Regions from separate parts of the Falsiroseomonas sp. HW251 genome, predicted to be linked through region 2. Evidence: predicted binding sites of a transcription regulator. Region 2 holds the regulator's gene; the other holds the start of a gene.
What was found. Region 2 encodes LexA, which represses DNA repair genes until DNA is damaged. Its sites were predicted from a motif close to TGTTCTANNTANGTTC; they were not measured.
Positions count from the first base shown of each region.

Region 1: a site for LexA is predicted at 2,053-2,068, ahead of ACLF3M_RS12315 (sigma factor). Genes of this name have one in related genera too.

Region 1 covers NZ_JBNXUM010000009.1:224-6,056, forward strand. The annotation lists gene ACLF3M_RS12300 (hypothetical protein) at 235-996, opposite strand; gene ACLF3M_RS12305 (helix-turn-helix domain-containing protein) at 1,001-1,282, opposite strand; gene ACLF3M_RS12310 (ImmA/IrrE family metallo-endopeptidase) at 1,279-2,010, opposite strand; gene ACLF3M_RS12315 (sigma factor) at 2,302-2,889, shown strand; gene ACLF3M_RS12320 (hypothetical protein) at 2,956-3,330, shown strand; gene ACLF3M_RS12325 (hypothetical protein) at 3,330-3,869, shown strand; gene ACLF3M_RS12330 (ATP-binding protein) at 3,869-4,711, shown strand; gene ACLF3M_RS12335 (hypothetical protein) at 4,738-5,457, shown strand; gene ACLF3M_RS12340 (DUF6511 domain-containing protein) at 5,465-5,833, shown strand, end outside.
Region 2 covers NZ_JBNXUM010000016.1:124,275-130,107, forward strand. The annotation lists gene ACLF3M_RS19790 (ComEC/Rec2 family competence protein) at 155-2,332, shown strand; gene ACLF3M_RS19795 (hypothetical protein) at 2,389-2,532, shown strand; gene lexA (transcriptional repressor LexA) at 2,626-3,357, opposite strand; gene ACLF3M_RS19805 (molybdopterin molybdotransferase MoeA) at 3,493-4,698, opposite strand; gene moaC (cyclic pyranopterin monophosphate synthase MoaC) at 4,698-5,174, opposite strand; gene trpC (indole-3-glycerol phosphate synthase TrpC) at 5,241-5,833, opposite strand, start outside.

The DNA of each region.
Region 1 (5,833 bases), on a different contig from region 2:
CGACTCCCTTTCTCCTGGGGTTCGCATGACGGCGCTGCCGGTCGGTGGAGTGTAGGCGAACGTCTCCCGCGCCCCGAGCTATCTCGGCATCCCGCGCATCGTCTTCGGCAGCGCGGCTGCGCAGCCGCAGTAGGCCGCGGGCGAGGAGGTCGCAGACCTCCCGGAGATGGGGCGGGAGGTGCTGATTGACTGGCAGGGCCATGGTGCTCCGACACGCACTGTCCTGCCTCTCCTCTACGACCCGGCGCGGCGCTTGTTCTCAGGCGGCCTCTCGGTCAGCACGTCATGAATGCTGCGCAGCGCTGACGGCCTGCCAATGTCGGGCTTGATCCGGTTCCAGAAGCGGCTGATCCGATTCTTGATGGAGGTGTCGCAGGGGACGTTGTCGGGGCCGATCTGGGCGGCGAACCAGTCACGCACCTTGTCGATCAGCTCCCGCTCGGTTTCCGGCACGCCTTCGTCGTTGACCATGACGACGACTTCGCACAGCGCGCCCTCCCAATCGTACTTCACCGGAGCTCCTCGACCGCGGCGGCGTTCCGGTGCCGAGGGGCTGCGCACGCGGGCCTCCGGAGGCGGCAGCTTCGCGTGCGCCGCTTCGAAGCGCTCAAGCTCGGCATGCCGCACCACGAGGGCGTCGCGAGCGACATATATCTGCGCGCGCTCATCCTTTTCGCCGAGCGGCTCTAACAGCTGGCCGGCGGCCGACAGAAAGCGGCCCACAGCAGCCTCGCCGCCTTCGAGCACCGCGAACGCTTCGATGCGATGCAGATCAATCGTGCCGACGTGCCAGCGCGTGCCGCAAGGAATGTGGAACGGTCGGCCATCCTCCTCATGGTCGATGTCGCTCACCGCGAAGGGCAATCCGCCGACAGCAATGGAGACGATGAGCTCACCTTCCAGGGAATAAGCGGTGATGTCCGCCATGCTCAGCGACCAGCGCTCGCACACCTCTGCCAGCGTGTAGTAGGGCTTTCGCGAGATCAGGCGCGACATGCCGTCACCGTCCTCCGATCGAGCGCAGCCGCCGGTAGGCGCGCACCACCGTCTCCATGTTATCTCGCATATCGGGGGGTAGCCGGCGGGCCTTCACGAACAGGTCGTCCATCTGCAGCCCAAGGATTGCCGCAGCCCGCTCGATAAGCTCGTCCCTGGGCGGGCTCTCCAGCTCGCGCTCGATGCGTGAGAGGTAGGGCGCGGAGATGCCGAGCCGCTCGGACATGTCCACCAGCCCGATGCCAAGCGCGATGCGCCGCTCCCGGATGATGGGGCCGAAGCTCATGACGCGTCTCCTGCGATGAGTCGGTAACGCCGCAGCCGCACCGCGATGAAGCGATCCGACACGCCGAAATCGCCGGCCAGCGCAGCTGTCAGTCCGGCGAGCGCGTCGGGCGGTGTGCTCGCAGGAAGGACCCGGCAGCCCGGGCGCCCGCGATGCGGCGCGTGCATCATACGCAGACCCTCGCTGCGTGCCCGCGCCACAAGCCGCAGGTGCAGTGGCTGGGGCGGCACCAGCAGCGCGCCCATGAACTCGTTGGCGCGTCGCTCCGCGCGGGCGGTGGCGCCATCGAGGCAGCCGGGCCCGCGCGTTTCCGAGCGATAGCGCCGCGTCGGCTCCGCGACCGACGCCGGCGCATCGAACACGATGTGGCCGATCTCATGTGCCACCGTGCTGAGCTCAAGATCCGGCCGGTTCCTGATCATTTGGCCGTTCACCGACACCAGCGCGAGCCCAGGCGCGGAGGGATCCGTCTCGAAGACGCCGAGCACTTCCCGACCCGCAGCGTGATGGACACGCTGCGAGAAGTCCCAGGTAGAGGCGATCTCGCGGCCGTTCACCTGAAGCCGTTTGGCGGCCGCGACCAGCGCGCGGCTGCTGAGCGCCCAGGGCGAGCCATCCCGGGCAACGGCATCGCGCAATTGCGCGGCCACGGCCCAGAGGGTTTCGGCCTGGAGCGGGCGCGGCGCGCCGGTCTTGGCGTCATGCGGGTAGGACAGGGCGACGGTCATGGATGATGGCCTCCCGTGTTTGCGTGCCTGCGCAAGGCGGTATGTTCTGTTTACGTTCTATCCCCACTGTGAGTCCAGCGCGCGGACAACAATCCGGTCATTAAATTGACGAACCGATTTAGCGGGCAGGGCTACGCCGGCCGGAAGCCCTGGACAAAGCGGTGCTTCGCGTCGGTCAGCAATTCCGCCGATCTCCTGTCCAGGAATTATTGCCTTTGCTGTTCAACTGGCCGAACCCGGCCGTGGTCCATTCCTGGCGTCGCAACACCCCGCCCGACGCCGGAGACCAAAATGGCCACGCAAGGCCCCCGACCCTCGCCTCAACCCGCCAGCTGGGACCCTGACCGCCTCGCCGCCAGCCTCGCCATCGCCGGCCGCTACGCGCACCGCGGCGGGCGCCGGCTGAGCCTATCGCGTTGCGACCGGGAGGATCTGCGTCAGGACATCCTGCTCGCCATGCTGGAGCGCGACGCGCGCTTCGATGCCGCGCGCGGGCGGTGGGCCGCCTTCGCGACAATCCTGGCGCAGCATGCGGTCGCGGATCGCGTACGGGCTCGCCGGCGTGGTCCCCGGCCGGTCTTTGTCGACCTTGATCTGGACGCCTTCCCCGCCGGCGCCTCCGCGACCCAGTGCGACGAGGTCGATCCGGACATTGCGCTCGACCTCGCGCGCGTCGGTGACGAGATCCCCGCGCCCTGCCGCCTGCTGCTCGATCTGATCCGGCGCACCACCGACATCGCGGATGCGCAGCGAGAGGCGTCGGGATCCTGCGCCGCCTTCTACCGAGCCATGGCCGAGCTGCGCTGCTGGCTGCACGCTGCCGGGCTGCGGCCAACCCGCGCGACGCCGATGCGTGCGCCGAGCAGCGCGAACCCCTGAGAGAAAATCGCATCCCGCTCCGTAAAGAGGAGATGCCGAACCATGTGCAGAAAGGATCTCGCGCCGATGCGCATACAGCACCCCGCCTGCCACGCCGTGCTGCCGTTCACCACACGCGCCGACGTCGTCAGCACCGAGAACGAGCTCCAGGATCGCCTGGCCGACGCCACGCCTGGCACGTCCATCGTCTATCACGTCGGCATGCTGGCGCGCGATCGCGACCGGCTCGCCACCAATCTCGCGCCGGAGCAGCGCGATGCGCTGAACGCCCTGGCGGCCCGCGCCTGGCGGCTGGCAGCGGCGGGATGGGCGGACCTGCTGCAGCGTCGCGTCGGCGAGGCGTGCTTCGCGTATCTGCTGGTGGTTCGTCGCCGCCCGCTGAGCGCCCGCAGCGCCCGCGCGTTGGCCGCGCCGTCACTGCTCCTGGCGGAGGCGGCGTGATGCAGACGCAAAGCAACCGCCCGACGCTCGAGAGCGTCCATAACCTTCCAGTCGGCGACGTCATCGCGCTGCCGGCCGATCAGCTTGCGCTCCTGCAGTCCGACGCCCGCGAGGCCGTTGACAGCGCGAAGCGCATGCAGGACTGGATCGAGGCCGCCGTGGCGCTCCGCTACGAGCAGCGCGCGATCGGTGCCCGCGCGGAGGCGCGGAAGGACACTGGCACGGTCCGGTTCCAAGACGGGACCGTGGAGATCGCCGTCGAGCTCCCGAAGCGGGTGGAATGGGACCAGCGCCGCCTCGCCACGCTTGCTGACCAGATCCGCACCGGTGGCGAGGACCCGAGCGAATACCTCGAGGTCAGCTTCAAGGTCTCGGAGCGCGCCTACACCGCCTGGCCGGAGCGAATCCGCAGGGCTTTCGAGCCGGCGCGCACTGTTCGCACAGGCAGGCCGGTCTACCGCCTGACCATCATGTCCGAGACGGAGCGGCGCGACAGCCCGCACGCCAGCACTCCCTTCCTGTTCGGGGAGATCGGCTGATGACGCTCCGCATCATTACTGCCGACGAGCGGCTCTCCCGGGCGGTCAACAAGACCACGATCGCGCTGTTCGGCCAGACCGGCGTCGGCAAGACGACGCAGCTGAAGCGTTTGTCGCCCAGCGAGACGGTCTGCATCGACCTCGAGGCCGGGATGAAGTCCGTCCAGGACTGGCCTGGCGACAGCATCCCCGTCCGCTGCTTCGAGGACCTGGTGGTGCTCGCCTCCCTCGTCGGTGGCCCGAATCCCGCCGCGGCGCCGGAGGCGTTCTTCTCGCAGCAGCACTACACGCACTTCGCCGGCCAGCATCCCGAGCTGGTCGCGCTGCTCGGCAGCAAGTCGATCGTGTTCCTGGATAGCATCACCGACCTGACGCGCCAGGCGATGGCTTGGGCCAAGAAGCAGCCCGAGGCGTTCTCCGAAAAGACCGGCAAGCCCGATGTGCGCGGCGCCTACGGCCTGATGGCGCGCGAGGTGATTGGGCTGCTGAAGCATCTCCAGCACGCGCCAGGCAAGACCACCATCATGGTCGGCATCCTGGAGAAGCACACCGACGAGTTCGGCAAGGCCACATGGCAGCCGCAGATGGAGGGCGGCAAGGCCGCGCGCGAACTGCCCGGCATCGTCGACCAGGTCATCTCCATGGCGCTCTTCACGCGGGAGAAGGACGGCACGCTGCGTCACGATCCCGAGCACGGCACCGAGCGAATGTTTGTGTGTCGCGCCGGCAATCGCTTCGGGCTGCCCGCGAAAGATCGCTCCGGCCGACTCGACGAAACAGAGCCCGCCGACCTCGCCGCGCTGCTCCGCAAGATCAACGCCACCGCCGCACCCACCGCCTGAGCCGACAGGAGCCACCGATGTACGACATGAACGACGCCGAGCTGCCGCGCAGCTCCGACGTGATCCCCGACGGCACCTTCGCCAAGGTCACCATGGTGATCCGCCCCGGCGGGACCGACGGCCAGGGCGAGGTGGACCGTGGCCTGCTGAAGGCGTCGCGCAACGGCAGCGACGCCAAGATGGTCGACGCTGAGTTCACCGTGGTGACCGGCCCGCACACCAAGCGGAAGTTCTGGCAGAACTTCACCGTGGCGGGCGGGAAGGTTGACGAGCACGGCGTCTCCATCGCCTGGAAGATCTCCAAGGGGACCTTCCGCGCGATGATCGACAGCGCGCTCGGCCTCGATCCGAACGACATGAGCGAGACGGCGAAGGCAAAGCGGGTGCTGCGCGGCCTTGCCGATCTGTCCGGTATCACCTTCGCCGCCAAGATCTGCATCGAGCCGGCTTCGGACGCGGGCTACAGTGCCAGCAATCGGCTGGAGCGGGTCGTGCTGCCGGGCGAGCCGGAATACCGGCCGATCATGGCCGGGGAGACGGTGCCGCCTGCACCGTCACCGCCGCGGCCCAAGCGCCAGGTACCCGCGCCCGCCGCCCCCGCCGCCTGGGCCAACACGGGCGCGGCACAGTCGCCTGCCATGGCCGGGCGCAGCTGGGCCCCCCCGGTGGCGCCCTCTTCGGCCCAGGCCGCGCCCGTGCCGCAAGCGTCCCCCACCGCGGGCGGCCCCGCATGGCTGAACGGCTGATGTTGGCATGGCGCGCCGGCGCTGGAGCAAACCGCGGCCGTCGCCGCCCCGACCCGCGGCAGCGTCGGCGGCGCCACGGTGCACGCCGGACGATCAGGTCCGGCGTCTGGTCTGTGCGCTCTGCGGCCGCGAGGCGAAGGGCCACGGCTACGTCCACGGCCTGCGCTTCGGCGAGTTCCCGCGTTACCAGTTTTGCAGCATGGCCTGCGCGCAGAGCGGCAGCGCGCTGGCGCGGCGGAGCGGCGGCGTGATCGACAAGACGCCGATGGAGCAGCAGGCGGTTAAGGAAGCGCGTCGGCCACTCGCCGAGGTGCTCACCGAGCTGAACCTGCTGGCCCCGTTCCACGGCCGCAGCGCAGGCGAGATCGACCGGATC
Region 2 (5,833 bases):
GTGAATCAGCCGCGCAAACAAGGACTGGACCGCTAGCTACGACCGTGGATCACGGTCCAGCGCGGACGGGAGCCCGGCAAACGCTCGCGCCGCGCGGCGGATGAAAACGCCTCCACGTGGTTGCGTTGCGCCCGCGGCACGACAACTGTGGCGCGTGAGCCTTTCCCTGGCGCGTGCCGAACGGCCGGGCGTCGCCGCGTCGCTACGCGGGGCGGCGGAGGCGATGCTCGCCCGGCAGCATGGCCGCTTCGCGCCCTGGCTCGCGGTGGCGCTTGGCGCTGGGGTGCTCTGCTATTTCGAGCGGGCGACGGAGCCGGGCTGGCAGGCCCTGTGGCTGGTGCCTGGGCTGATTGCGCTGGCGCTGTGGCTGGGTCGGCGGGTGCCGCTGGTGGGCTGGGCGGTCGGCATGGCTACGGCGGGGCTGCTGGGCTTCGGCGTCGCGTCTTGGCAGGCGGCGGGGCTGCCCGCCCCGCTTGACCTGCCGCGCGGCGCGGTCGGGCTCTCCGGCACGGTCACGGCGGTGGAGGCGCTGCCAGAGAGCCGGCGCGTGACGCTGGAGGGCGTGCGGCTCAACGGTGGCGATGCGCTGCCGCGCGCGATCCGGCTGCGGCTGCGCGCGAGCGATGCGGCCCGGCCGGAACCTGGCGACACGATCGCCGTCCGCGCCCTGCTGCGCGAACCGCCGCCGCCCGTCGCGCCAGGCGCCTGGGACTTCCAGCGTGCCGCCTTCTTCAGCGGGCTCGGCGGGTCGGGCACGGCGATCGCGCCGGTGGTCGTGACGCAGGGCGAGGAGCGGCCCTTCTTCGCCTGGCTGCGCACGATTCTGGAGACGCGGATCGAGGCGGCGATCCCCGGCGGCGCCGGCGCGGTGGCCGCGGCGCTGCTGACGGGATCCCAGGCCGCGATACCGCCGGCCGAGATCGCGGCGATGCGCGACAGCGGACTCGCGCATCTGCTCTCGGTCTCCGGGCTGCACATGGCGATCGTCATCGGCGTGGTCTTCGCGGTGCTGCGGCTGGCCATCGCGCTGGTGCCTTGGGTCGCGCTCCGCATCCCGGGCAAGGCGATCGCCGCGGTCGGCGGGCTGGCCGCGGGAATCGGCTACACGCTGCTGACGGGATCGCAGGTGCCGATGCAGCGCTGCCTGGTGATGGCCGGGCTGGTGACGCTGGCCCTCGTCGCGGGGCGGCGGGCGCTGACCCTGCGGTCCATTGCGCTGGCGGCGGCGGTGGTGCTGCTGGCCGCCCCCGCCGAACTGCTCGGACCCTCCTTCCAGATGAGCTTCGCGGCTGTGCTGGCGCTGATCGCGGGGCATGAGGCGCTGAAGGACCGCTTGTCGGCCCTGCGGCTTGGAGGCGGGTGGCGACGCCGGGTGGCGCTGGCGGTGATCGGGCTCGCCCTGACCTCGGCGCTGGCCGGCGCGGCGACGGCGCCTTTTGGCCTGCACCATTTCGGGCGGCTCCAGATCTATGGCGTTGCGGCCAATGCGGTCGCGGTGCCGCTGACCTCCTTCCTGGTCATGCCGGCGGGGATGGTCGCGCTCGCGCTGATGCCGTTCGGGCTGGAGGCGCCGGCGCTCTGGGCCATGGGGCAGGGGGTGGAGGCGATGCTGGCGGTGGCACGCGTCGTCGCGGCCTGGCCCGAGGCCTCGCCGGTGCTGCCGCCGATCCCGGGGCCGGCGCTCGCGGTCGCGGCCTTCGGCTTCTGCTGGCTCGCCCTGTGGCGGGGAGGGCTGCGCCTGGCAGGCGTGCCGGTCCTGGCCGGCGCGCTCGCGGCGGGCCTGGCGCAGGCGCCGCCCGACCTCCTGGTTAGCCCGGATGCGCGGCTGGTGGCGCTGCGCACCTCGGATGGCGTGTTCGTGCAGGAGCTGGCCGGCGCAAGCGCCTTCGCGAAGGAGGCGATGCTGCGCCGGATGAGCGCGGGGACATCCAGGCCCCTGCCGCTTTCGGGCGAGGTTGCGGGGGGCGCCTTGGCCTGCACCGACACGGCCTGCCGCTTCCGCCCGCGGGACGGCGCGGAGGCGGTGCTGCTGCGGACTGCGCCGGTCCCGCGTGGCCAGCGCGCGGCACCGCCGGAGCCGGAGGCGCTGCGCGCGGCTTGCGGCACGGCGGGGCTGATCATCTCGGCCGAGCCGATCCGACCGCGCTGCGGATCGGGCGAGAGCATCGACCGCTTCACGGTCTGGCGCGGCGGGGCACAGGCCGCCTGGCTCGGGCAGGCGGTGCGGGTGGTCGCCGACCGCGACTGGCGCGGCGATCGGCCCTGGGTGCCGGCGCGACCGCTGCCGGGGCAGCCGGATTCGCTGCCGGTCGCACCCCGCGACGGCGGGTAATACTCTGTCAACCTGGGTTGTGCCTATCCTTGGGCCTGCAACCAAGGAGGGGTGCCATGGCCCTGGGCTACACCATGCTGCTGACGGATGCCGGCTGGATGGCGGCCGGCGCCTTCGTCTCGCTCGGCGTGCTCGCGCTGGCGCAGCGCTGGCACAGCTGGCGCGCGGAGCGGGCAACGGGCGAGTGGGATCCGTACTGAGGGGTGTTGCCTGGCGGCAGCCGGGGCGCCCGGTCCGCGAGGGGCTCCTTGCCCAGCTCTCCCCCGCGAGCAGGGGAGGGCTGGAGAGGTAGGTCAGTACTTCCTGAGAAGCCCGACCAGGCGGCCCTGAACCCGGACCCGGTCGGGGCCGAAGATGCGGGTCTCGTAGGCGCGGTTGGCGGGCTCCAGCGCGACCGAGTTGCCGCGCTTGCGCAGGCGCTTGAGGGTGACCTCGGCCTCATCCACCAGCGCAACCACGATCGCGCCGTTCTCCGCGATGTCGCCGCGGCGGATGATGACGGTATCGCCGTCCAGGATCCCGGCCTCCATCATCGAATCGCCCGCGACTTCAAGAGCGTAGTGCTCGCCGCCGGCAAGCATCGCGGCCGGGACCTCGACGCTCGAGCCGTTGTCGCGCAGCGCCTCGATCGGTAGGCCGGCAGCGATCCGGCCATAGAGTGGCAGGTGGACGGCCGGGGCCTCGTTGGCGGGCTTCGGCACGCCGGACAAATTCGCCGCGAAGTTCCCGCGGATGACGTTCGGGGCAAAGGCCGGGGCCGCGGCGGGCGCCGGCGGGGCAGCGGCAGCCTGGGCCATGCGGGGCGCGACGTTATCGGGCAGCCGGATGACCTCCAGCGCGCGGGCCCGGTGAGCGCGGCGCTTGAGGAAGCCGCGCTCCTCCAGAGCCGTGATCAGCCGGTGAATGCCGGACTTGGACTTGAGGCGCAGGGCCTCCTTCATCTCCTCGAAGGAGGGAGAGAAACCGGTATCTCGGAGATGCCGGTCGATGAACATCAGCAGCTCGTGCTGCTTCCGCGTGAGCATGAAGCCTCCCGTCCTCGCACCCCGGCTCGCCCCGGCCACCGGCCTCGGCGAACAAACGGGGAATCAGCGTGGATGTTCTAGGTAGGTTCTCCGCGTCGCGTCAAATCTTTTCCACAGGAGTTTTTCCGCAGCCGGTCAGATTCCGAGCTGGCCGAGGGAAATCGCCTCGACCTCGGCGCCTTCCGGGGCGGCGGGCGCATGAGGCGGGCGCAGGATCAGCGCCTCGGCCCGCGCCAGGGTCTTCAACATGGAACTGTCCTGGACGGGGAAGGGCGTCGCGACGGGACGGCCGTCGCGGTCGGTGCCGAGCGAGGCCCGCAGATGGTCGAAACGCCTGTCGTTCTCGGGCAGTGGCGCGCCGGCGCGGACCAGCAGCGTCGCCGGCGGGGCGGCGGGCAGGCCCGACAGCATCGCGACGGACGGCAAGAGGAACTGCACCGCGCAGACCAGCGCCGAGACCGGGTTCCCCGGCAGCCCCAGAACCGGCGTGCGGCCGAGCCGCCCCCAGATCAGCGGCTTGCCCGGCCGCATCGCGATCTTCCAGAAATCGAGCGCGAAGCCTTCCGGCCCGAGCGCCTTCTGCACGAGGTCGTGCTCGCCGACGCTCGCGCCGCCCGTGGTGACCAGCATGTCGCAGGACCGGGCGGAGGCGGCGGCGGCCGCGATGGCGTCGCGGTCGTCCGGGGCGATCGGCAGCACGATGGGGTCGCCGCCGGCGGCCCGGATCACGGCCGCCAGCGCATGGGCGTTGGAGCTGACGATGCCGCCGGGGGGGATCGGCTCGCCGGGCAGTGCGATCTCGTCGCCGGTGGCCAGGATGCCGATGCGCGGCTTGCGGTGGACCGTGACCCAGGGATGGTTCGCCGCCGCGGCCAAGCCGACGTCGCGGGCCGTCAGGCGCCGCCCGGCCGGCAGCAATTCCTCGCCCTCGGCGAAGTCGAGCCCGCGCCGGCGGATCCAGCGGTTCGGCTTCACCGCTTCCTTCACCAGGACGGTGCCGGCGGTCTCCTCGGCATCCTCCTGCAGCAGGATGCCGTCGGCGCCGGCGGGGACGAAGCCGCCGGTGAAGATGCGTACGGCCTGGCCGGGGCCAACCTCTCCCGCGAAGGGGTGGCCGGCCGGCGCGGCGCCGATGAGCTTGAGCCTCGCGCCCTCGGTCGCCTCCGCGGCGCGCATGGCGTAGCCGTCCATCGCCGAGACATCGGCCGGCGGCTGTGTCAGCCGGGCGGGCACCGGCCTGGCCAGCACCCGGTTCCAGGCCTCGGGCAGCGGGACGGTCTCGGCGGTGGTGGGGGTCAGGGCCTCCAGGATGCGGCCGCGGGCCTCTTCCAGCGAGATCATCACGCCGCCTCGTAAACGCCCGATTTTCCGCCGGATTTGTGCACCAGCCGGACGTCCTCGATGCGCATGGCGCGGTCGGCGGCCTTGCACATGTCGTAGACCGTGAGCGCGGCGACGGTGACGGCGGTCAGCGCCTCCATCTCGACGCCGGTCTGGCCGGTGACCTTGACAGTCGCCTCGATCTCGACCGCGTCCGGGGCGGCCGGCGTCAGGTCCACGCTGACCTTGGCCAGCATCAGCGGATGGCAGAGCGGGATGAGGTCCGAGGTCCGCTTCGCCGCCATGATCCCGGCGAGGCGCGCGACGCCGAGCACGTCGCCCTTGCCGACCTGGCCGGAGGTGATGAGGGCGAGCGTATCCGGCGCCATGACGATGCGGCCGCGGGCTATGGCGGTGCGGGCCGTCTCGGCCTTGGCGGAGACATCCACCATGGCGGCCCGGCCGGCTTCGTCGAAATGGGTGAGCTTGGTGGTCATGCCCCGCAGCTTAGGCCCTCCCCCGCTTGCGGGGGAGGGAAGGTTTGGGACAGGGAAGGTCCGCGCTCAGTTCGGGATGGCGTGGATCAGCTCGCCCGCGGCCGCGGTCACGTCGGGCTGGCGCAGCAGGTGCTCGCCGATCAGCAGGCAGCGCGCGCCGGCCTTGCACATGCGGCGCACATCCCCGGGGGTGCGGATGCCGCTCTCGGCCACCGGGATGCGGTCGGCGGGGATCAGCGGGACCAGTTCCTCCGACGTCGAAAGGTCGGTCGCCAGGGTCTTGAGGTTGCGGTTGTTCACGCCGATCAGCCGCGTCTCCAGCCCCAGCGCGCGATCCAGCTCCCGCCGGTCATGCACCTCGGCCAGCACCGCCATGTCGAGCGAGCGGGCGATGTCCTCCAGCTCCTCGGCCTGGGCGTCGGACAGCGCGGCCATGATCAGCAGGATGCAATCGGCGCCCATCGCCCGCGCCTCGAAGACCTGCCAGGGATGGACCATGAAGTCCTTGCGCAGCACCGGCAGCGCGCAGGCCGCGCGCGCGGCGACGAGGTCGTCGATCGAGCCGCCGAAATAGGGTCCGTCGGTCAGCACCGACAGGCAGGCCGCGCCGGCTTCCTCATAGGCCTTCGCGATCTCGACGGGTTTGAAGGGGTCGCGGA